DNA from 4 places in the Microbacterium sp. 2216-1 genome. Region 1 is predicted to be linked to each of the others. Evidence: riboswitches for the same ligand, from Rfam matches in the RefSeq annotation. Region 1 holds a riboswitch; each other region holds the start of a gene.
What was found. A riboswitch is a leader RNA that binds a small molecule or an ion and turns the genes downstream of it on or off. The one in region 1 is predicted to bind thiamine pyrophosphate.
Positions count from the first base shown of each region.

Region 2: another riboswitch for thiamine pyrophosphate. It lies ahead of thiM (hydroxyethylthiazole kinase); the one in region 1 lies ahead of ACLD0U_RS09610 (MFS transporter).
Region 3: another riboswitch for thiamine pyrophosphate. It lies ahead of thiC (phosphomethylpyrimidine synthase ThiC); the one in region 1 lies ahead of ACLD0U_RS09610 (MFS transporter).
Region 4: another riboswitch for thiamine pyrophosphate. It lies ahead of ACLD0U_RS13610 (ECF transporter S component); the one in region 1 lies ahead of ACLD0U_RS09610 (MFS transporter).

Region 1 covers NZ_JBKFTM010000002.1:373,792-375,985, reverse strand. The annotation lists gene ACLD0U_RS09615 (HAD family hydrolase) at 1-733, shown strand, start outside; TPP riboswitch at 743-850, shown strand; gene ACLD0U_RS09610 (MFS transporter) at 840-2,132, shown strand.
Region 2 covers NZ_JBKFTM010000004.1:13,853-16,046, reverse strand. The annotation lists gene ACLD0U_RS11960 (NAD-dependent epimerase/dehydratase family protein) at 1-742, shown strand, start outside; TPP riboswitch at 790-883, shown strand; gene thiM (hydroxyethylthiazole kinase) at 875-1,717, shown strand; gene ACLD0U_RS11950 (bifunctional hydroxymethylpyrimidine kinase/phosphomethylpyrimidine kinase) at 1,714-2,194, shown strand, end outside.
Region 3 covers NZ_JBKFTM010000004.1:171,998-174,191, reverse strand. The annotation lists gene thiC (phosphomethylpyrimidine synthase ThiC) at 1-1,364, opposite strand, end outside; TPP riboswitch at 1,361-1,468, opposite strand; gene ACLD0U_RS12750 (M56 family metallopeptidase) at 1,515-2,194, opposite strand, start outside.
Region 4 covers NZ_JBKFTM010000005.1:143,680-145,873, reverse strand. The annotation lists gene ACLD0U_RS13615 (D-alanyl-D-alanine carboxypeptidase family protein) at 1-902, opposite strand, end outside; TPP riboswitch at 952-1,061, shown strand; gene ACLD0U_RS13610 (ECF transporter S component) at 1,054-1,692, shown strand; gene ACLD0U_RS13605 (ABC transporter ATP-binding protein) at 1,709-2,194, shown strand, end outside.

The DNA of each region.
Region 1 (2,194 bases):
CACCACGGTGCGGGCGTTCACCGCCGGCGTGCTCGAACGCCTCGACCGGCAGGGCGTGCCCGTCGTGTTCGTCACCGGGCGCCCGCTGCGCTGGCTCGAAGGGCTCTGGCCGCACGTCGGCGCGCACGGCGTCGCGATCGCCTCCAACGGCGCAATCACCTTCAACGTGCCCGGTCGTGAAGTCACCCACCTGGCGGGCATCACCCCCACCGACGGTCTCGAACTGTGCCGCCACATCGCCGACGAGATGACGGGCGCCCAGTTCGCCATCGAGTGCGTCGACGGCATCCGCCTCGATCCCACCTACCCGGCGAGCGCGCGCGGCGGCGCCGCACCGCGCCGGGCGGCGTTGACCGACATCTGGGACGCCCCCGCCGCCAAGCTGCTGGTGCGCCACCCCGACCTCGCCGGCGACGAGTTCACCTCGCGGCTGGCCGACGTCGTCGGTGACCGCGCGACAGTCACCTGGTCGGTACAGGGCCTCGCCGAGATCAGCGCCCCCGGCGTGACCAAGGCCAGCGCACTCGCACGGCTCTGCGATGACCTCGGCGTGCCGTCGGCACAGGTGCTCGCGTTCGGCGACATGCCCAACGACATCCCGATGCTGCAATGGGCCGGCACGGCCTACGCCGTCGCCGACGCACACCCCTCGGTGCAGGCCATCGCACACCGCATCGTGCCCACGTGCGCCGAAGAAGGCGTGGCGCAGACACTCGACCGGCTCATCCCGTAGCTAGGCTGTTGTCGTTCACACGGGAGCCCGGGTACGGGCTGAGAGGGCGTTGCCACCGCGCCGACCGTCTTACCTGATGCGGATCATGCCGCCGTAGGGAGTCGATATGTGGCGCACCGTCGCCGAGCCCACCCGCACGCCCACCACCCGTCGCTCGCGGTCCCGTCCCGCCGTGCGCGCCGGCCTACTCGGCAACTTCGTCGACCAGTTCGACATCTTTCTGCCGATCATCGCGCTCGCCCCCGTCGCCGCCCTCGCGCTCGGGCCCGAGAGCGCGGCCGCCCAGACCGGACTCATCTTCGTCGCCACGCTCTTCGGACGCCCCCTCGGCGCCGCGATCTTCGGCAGCATCGCCGACCGCCACGGCCGCACCAGAACCACGAAGGTCGCGATCGCCGGCATCGCCATCACCACGCTGATGATCGCGTTCATCCCCGGCCACGACATCGGCGGCATCTGGACACTGTGGGCCTTCGTGGCCCTGCGGTTCGTCGGCGGCATCTTTCTCGGCGGCGAATACACCGCCGCGATCCCCCTCGCCATGGAATGGACCACGCCACGCCGACGCGGCATGCTCAGCGGCGGCATCATGGCCATGTCGCCCCTGGCCAACGCCACCATCGCCGCCCTCACCCTGCTGCTCGTGCAGACCCTCGGCGTGCAGGCCTACGCCGCCTGGGGATGGCGCCTGCCATTCATCGTCGGCGGCATCATGGCCTTCGGACTGCTCTGGTACTACTCCGCGCATGTCGTCGACGCGCCGGCGACAGCATCCGCTCCCCGTCGCGCGCACCCGGTGCGCGACATCCTCGCCGGGCCCTACCGCCGTCAGCTCTGGCAGGTCTTCGTGCTGATGACCGGACTGTGGCTGTTCACGCAGATGGCCATTCCGGTGCTCACCGGCATGCTGCGCGACGCCCCGCAGGTCGGGCCGTCAGCGGTCGCCTTCATCATGCTGATCGCCACGCTCGTCTCGGCCGTGAGCATGTGCACCGCCGGAGTGGTCTCGCAACGCCTCGGGCGCCGCCGGTTCTTCGTCATCTTCGGCGCAGTCGCACTCATCGCCGCTCCGCTGGCGTTCGCCTGGGCGCTGGGCTCGCACGGGGCCGGCCTGATCACCGCCGTGACCCTCGTGCAGGTCGTCACCGTCTCGGCCTACGGCCCCGTCGGCGCCTACCTCGCCGAACGCTTCTCGACCGGGGTGCGCTCCAGCGGGTACGGCGTCGGCTACTCGCTCTCGATCGTCGTGCCGGCCCTGTACCCGTTCTGGCTGCCGGGCCTACAGGCCGGCCTCGGGCCGGTGCTCGCCGTGTGCGCCGTGCTCGCTGTGGCATCCGCCCTGCTGGTCGCCGGGGCCGCACTCGGCCCCGAACCCGCCCGCGACGCTCCGCTGGCGTAGGCGCGCTGCGCCCGCCGCGCGCGCTGCTGCCCGCCCGCCTGGCCTGCCTGGCCTGCCTGGCC
Region 2 (2,194 bases), on a different contig from region 1:
CGTGGGTGCGGCCGTCGCGGCGCTCGGCGACAGTGCGGCGCACTGGACGTACGTGTCGTCGGTCTCGGTGTACGCCGACGAGGTCACCGTCGGTCTCGACGAGACCGGGCCGCTCCACGCGCCCGCGCAGCCGGGCGACGAGTACGACTACAGCGCCCAGAAGGTCGCCGCCGAACAGGCGGTGACCGCCCTGGGCACGCGGGCCGGCATCGTCCGGCCCGGACTGGTGGTCGGCGCCGGCGATCCCAGCGACCGCTTCGGATACTGGGCGGCGGCCTTCGCACGCGCCGGTGACGGCGCGGTGCTGGCGCCCGACAGTCGCGACCGATTCGCTCAGGTGATCGACGTCGACGATCTCGCCGGGTTCATCACCGCTGCCCGGCGCACCGGTGTCGTCAATGCCATCGGTGATCCGCTGCCGCTGAGCGACCTGCTCGACGCCTTCCGTACCGAGTCCGGTCATTCCGGCCCGGTCCGGGTGGCCGACGACGACTGGCTCGATGCGCACGGCGTGCAGTACTGGATGGGGGAGCGCTCACTGCCGCTGTGGCTGCCCGCAGACATGCCGGGCTTCGCGCAGCACGACAACCGTGCGTACCGCGCCGCCGGCGGGGGATTCACGCCCCTTGACCAGACGATCCGGAGCGTGCTCGCCGACGAACGCGCTCGGGGACTGGACCGCGAGCGTCGTGCCGGTCTGACCCGGCACGACGAGAGCGAGCTGCTCGCACAGCTCGTCTGAGCCGGGTCCGGTCGACGCCCGATCCGGCGGGCTTCGCTAGACTCGCGCACAGTGACACGGGGTGCCGCAGAAGCGGCTGAGATCACACCCGTCGAACCTGATCTAGTTCGTACTAGCGAAGGGATGTCGTCCATGAGCGATCGTCTGCGCCCATCCGTCCGTATTCCGGCCGCCGCCGCCGAGCTGCTGCGCGAGGTGCGCCGAACACCTCCGCTGACCCAGTGCATCACGAACACCGTGGTGGCGGGCTTCACGGCCAATGTGCTTCTGGCGACGGGGGCGGCACCCGCGATGGTCGGCATCGTCGGCGAGTCCGGGATCTTCGCCGGCATCGCCGATGCGCTGCTGGTGAATCTCGGTACTCCGCCGCCCGAGCAGCGCGCGGCCATGTCCGAGGCGGTGCGCGGCGCGAACGCGGCGGGCACGCCGTGGGTGCTCGACCCGGTCGCGATCGGAGCACTCCCCGTGCGGACGACACTCGCCGCCGAGCTGGTCGCCCAGCATCCGACGGCCGTGCGCGGCAACGCGAGTGAGATCCTCGCCCTGGCCGGCACCGGTGCCGGCGGACGGGGCGTCGACGCCGTCGATGCCCCGGAGGCCGCCATGGAGGCGGCCCGTACGATCGCCGCACGGTGGGGGAGCGTGGTGGCGGTCTCGGGCGCCACCGACCTGATCACCGACGGGGAACGGGTGATCCGGATCGCCAACGGCGACCCGCTGCTCACGCGCGTCACCGGGGGAGGGTGCGCGCTCGGAGCCGTCATGGCCGCCTTCCTCGGCGCGGCCCGAGCAACCGGGGCCGACGCCATGACGGCGGTGGCTGCGGCGACCCTGGTCTACACCGTCGCCGCCGAGCGCGCGGCGAAGGTCGCCGCGGGCCCCGGCAGCTTCGCCGTCGCGTTCATCGACGCGCTCGCTGCGGTCGAGACAGACGATCTGCTGCGCGACGCCCGGATCGAGGAGGACGCACGGTGACGTACGACCTGTCGATCTACCTGGTCACCGATCCGCACCTGTGCGGTGCGCGCGGTGTCGTGCAGACCGTCCGCGATGCGGTCGACGGCGGCGCCACCATCGTGCAGCTGCGCGACAAACACGCCGACGACGACGCCATCGTCGAGCAACTCGTCACCCTGTCCGAGGCCATCGACGGACGCGCGCTGCTCGTCGTCGACGACCGCGTCGACGCCGTTCTTGCCGCACGCCGCCGGGGAGCCCGCGTCGACGGGGTCCACGTGGGACAGTCCGACCTGCCGGCGACCGAGGTGCGGCGCCTGCTCGGGCCGGATGCCCTCGTCGGCCTCACCGCGAACACGCCGGAGCACCTGGCGGCGCTGCGCGACCTTCCGACCGGGACAGTCGACTACATCGGTGCCGGGGTGATCCGCCCGACGAGTACGAAGCCCGATCACCCGGCCCCGCTCGGCATCGCAGGCTTCGCCGCGCTCGCCG
Region 3 (2,194 bases), on a different contig from region 1:
GCCGTGCCGTAGCGGGCGATCTCGGCTGCGCCGATCGCCGAGGTGATGTGGTCGTAGCCGGGGGCGATATCGGTGGCCAGCGGCCCGAGAGTGTAGAACGGCGCGCCGTGGCACAGTTCCTGCTGGCGTTCGACGTTCTCGCGGATCTTGTGCAGCGGCACGTGACCGGGCCCCTCGACCATGACCTGCACGTCGTACTCCCAGGCCCGCTGCGTGAGCTCGGCCAGCGTGTCGAGCTCGGCGAACTGCGCGGCGTCGTTGGCGTCGGCGATCGAGCCGGGGCGCAGGCCGTCGCCGAGCGAGAAGGCCACGTCGTAGGCGGCGAAGATCTCGCACAGCTCGTCGAAGTGGGTGTACAGGAAGTTCTCCTGGTGATGGGCGAGGCACCAGCCGGCCATGATCGATCCGCCGCGCGAGACGATGCCGGTGACGCGCTCGGCAGTCATCGGCACGTAGCGCAGCAGCACGCCGGCGTGGACGGTCATGTAGTCGACGCCCTGCTCGCACTGCTCGATCACGGTGTCACGGTAGATCTCCCAGGTGAGGGCGTTCGCGTCACCATCGACCTTCTCAAGGGCCTGGTAGATCGGCACGGTGCCGATGGGGATCGGTGAGTTGCGGATGATCCACTCCCGCGTGGTGTGGATGTCGTTGCCCGTCGACAGATCCATGAGCGTGTCGGCGCCCCACTTCGCGGCCCATTCGAGCTTCGCGACCTCGTCGCTGATCGAGCTGGTCACGGCGGAGTTGCCGATGTTCGCGTTGACCTTGACCAGGAACGCCTTGCCGACGATCATCGGCTCGGATTCGGGGTGGTTGACGTTGTTGGGAATGATCGCGCGGCCCGCGGCGATCTCGCTGCGCACCAGCTCGACGTCGCACTGTTCGCGCAGCGCGACGAACCGCATCTCGGGGGTGATGATGCCCCGGCGGGCGTAGTGCATCTGCGTCACGCGGTGGCCGGCCTTGGCACGGACCGGTACCGGTGTGCGCCCCTGCCATTGCTGCGAGGGTGCGCCGCGGCGCACGGCCGTGCGGCCGTCGTCTTCGAGGCGGTGCCCGCGGGCGGCGTACGTCTCGGTGTCGCCGCGCTCGGCGATCCAGGCGGACCGCCATGGTGCGAGCCCCTCCTCGGGGATGCTACCGGGACCCATCGTGCGGTACACCTGCAGCGGGGGATTGGCCGAGCCGTTGGGCGAATCACTCTGCTGGATCTCGGTGACCGGAACGCGGATCCCGTGGGTCGCGTCTTCGAGCCAGGCGAGCCGGTGGGCGGGATGCTGCTCACTCGACTGCGGCGTCGCCGATGTCGAGGCGGCGGATGCCGAGGACGGGACTTCGGATTTCGGGGTGCGTGCAACCACGGAACTCTCTCACTTCCTACGCCGGTATCAACCGGATCAGGTTCGACGGTCTCAAGCGCGTCAGCTTGATCTCAGCCCTTCTCAGGGCACCCGTGTGGACAGTCCATGTGTACTACGGACGACGAAGGTGGGCAAATCCGGGTCGGCCACTCAGGTCGCGAGACGGCAGCCGGTGAGGATGACCGACAGATATGGTCCGTGCACCACGACGGCCATCAGGGCGAACGCGGCGGTCGCCGCGCCGAGCGCGATCGCGGGAACGAGCGACGCGCCGATGCGCGCGGGGGAGACCAGGTGCCCGATGCGATCGGGCCCTGCGGCATGCAGCACGACCCGATGGGGCGTCGGAGCGTGAGCGCCGACCGTGCCGCCGAGTTTGAGCAGCGCGCTGGCGAGGGCCGGGGTGCCCGCTCGGCGCGAAGCGGCCCGGTCGGCGGCGATCTCGAGGTACAGCGGCACGGCATTGCGGATCGCGGACATCAGCGGGAGCCGGTGCAGAGGAGCGATCACGGCCTCGAGCACGCCGAGTGCGAGGTGATGGCGTCCGTGCACATGCTCGCGCTCGTGAGCGATCACCGCGGCGAGCTCATCGGGGTGCAGGACTTCGACAAGCCCGCGGGAGAGGACGATACCGCCGTGTCGGTGCGGCAGTGAGAACGCGGTCGGGCGCAGGTCGCGCGTGAGCATCACGCGGTGGCCGCCGACGATGCGAGAGTCGGCGCGAGCGGCGATATCGCGCGCGGTGGCCCGTGTCGCGCGGAGTCTGCGCACCCCGCGGAAGATCGCCGTCGCCACCAGAACCAGCGCCCCCGCCAGAGGAAGCGCGATGA
Region 4 (2,194 bases), on a different contig from region 1:
TCGCCGTAGTCGAAGGCGAAGCTCGGTCCCTCCTCGCCGGGCTCCAGCGGCAGCTCGTCGAGGATCATCAGTACCGTGGCGACCTTCGTGATGCTGGCGATCTCGTCGCGCTCGGTCGTCGATGAGGCGGGCCCGATTCCCTCTACCGCGACGGCGGCGCTGCCGGTTTCCGGCCAGGTGAGCGCTGCCGCTTCTGCCGGCGCGATCTCTGTCTTCACGGCGGCCGCTGCAGGAGCGACCGCGTCGAGCGGCCACAGCAGAGTCGAGGCGACGTATGCGCCGCACAGGGTTCCGACGATCCCGAGGGGGATCAGTACTCCCGGGCGTCGCCAGCTCGGCGCCAGATGTGCGCCGTCGAAGAGGTCGGGCGTGCTCCGGGGTTCCGGCAGCGACTCAGCCTTCAACGTCGCGGTATCGAGCCAGGTCAGTGCGGTCGGCGGCCGCTTTTCATCCGCCCAAGCCGTTTGCGGCGCAGAGGCCCCGTCCGCAGCATCCGAACCGACGGCCGTGCCGCTGGGCTCGCTGGCGTCGGGAGAGAGCACCGGGTTCTCGCGCGTCGGAGCATCGTCATCGTCGAAGGCGCTGAGGAATGCCGGCTCCGGGTCGTTCTCGACGGCGTCCACAGCGACAGTATCGACGGCATACGCGGCGAAACCGGTATCCCACGACGGGGCGGAAGCCCGCGTGTCGCCCAGGGGTGGCGCGTCTGAGAAGCGTTCGGCGTCGTCGACGGCGTCGTCGTTCGGGGCGGGCACGTCATCAATGACGGTGTTGTCAGGAGTGCGCAGTGTGTCACCGAATGCGGGCAACGGAGCACGAGAGGACTCCGTCGTCTGCGGGTGGGCACGCTCGCGCAGTTCACGGCGCGTGGCGGGGCGCGTGGACTCGGGGGAGGTGGTCACCCGTCCACGCTACCCAACGTCCCTGTGTGCGGTCGGCGGGATATGATCGATGAACCACCACGGGAGTCCGGACCGCCGGGCTGAGAGGAAGCGAAGAGCGCTTCGACCGTCGAACCTGATCCGGATCATGCCGGCGCAGGGAGGAGTTCCTATGAGCACGTCCACGTCCAGTTCCGCGTCCACGAACACGGGGCGTATGCGCCCCGAGATCTGGCGCTGGCGCATCGTCGACATCGTCGTCGCCAGCGTGCTGGGCGTCGCCTGCGGTGTTCTGTTCCTGCTGTGGAACGTTGGCTACCTCGGCCCCAAGGCGCTGCTCGACCCGCTGCTGCCCGGCGTGCAGGGACTGCTCGACGGGCCGTGGCTGATCGCCGGCGTGCTGGGTGGCCTCATCATCCGCAAGGCCGGCGCTGCGATCTACGTCGAGACCCTCGCCGCCGTCGTCTCGGCCCTGGCCGGCGCGCAGTGGGGCGGGTTCCTCACCATTGAGGCCGGACTCGTGCAGGGCCTCGGCGCCGAACTGATCTTCCTGCTCTTCGCGTACCGTGTCTGGTCGCTGCCCGTGGCGATGCTCGCCGGCGCCGGCGCCGCCCTGCTGGGCGGGATCAACAACATGATCCTGTGGTTCGCGGGTGCCGACGCAGCCTTCACCGTCGTCTACCTGATCTGCACCGTCATCTCGGGCGCCGTACTCGCCGGTCTGCTCGGCTGGCTGCTCGCCCGGGGCCTCGCGGCTACCGGTGCTCTCGACCGCTTCGGCTCGGGCCGAGAGGTGCGCAAGCGGGTCTGACCGACCGGCGATCGCCATGGTGTCAGGAGGGATCGCGCCCGCCGCGGTCGAGGCGCGTGGATGGGGCTGGCGGCACGCCAGTCGCCTCGCCTGGGCGGTGCGCGATGTCACGCTGCGCATCGATCCCGGTGAGCGGGTGCTGCTGCTCGGCGCCTCGGGTGCCGGTAAGTCGACGCTCATGCATGGCCTGGCCGGTGTGCTCGGTGGCGATGAGGAGGGCGAGGCCGAGGGCGAGCTGCTCATCGATGGCCTGCCCGCCGCGGCTGCGCGGGGCCGGGCCGGTCTTGTGCTGCAGGACCCCGACTCGCAGGTCATCCTTGCGCGCGTCGGCGACGACGTCGCCTTCGGATGCGAGAACCTCGGCCTGCCCCGGGACGAGATCTGGCGCCGCGTCGACGCCGCGCTCGACGCCGTGGGCCTCGACGTGCCGCGGGATCGCCCGACGAAGGCGCTCTCGGGTGGGCAGAAGCAGCGCCTCGCGCTCGCCGGGTCGCTTGCGATG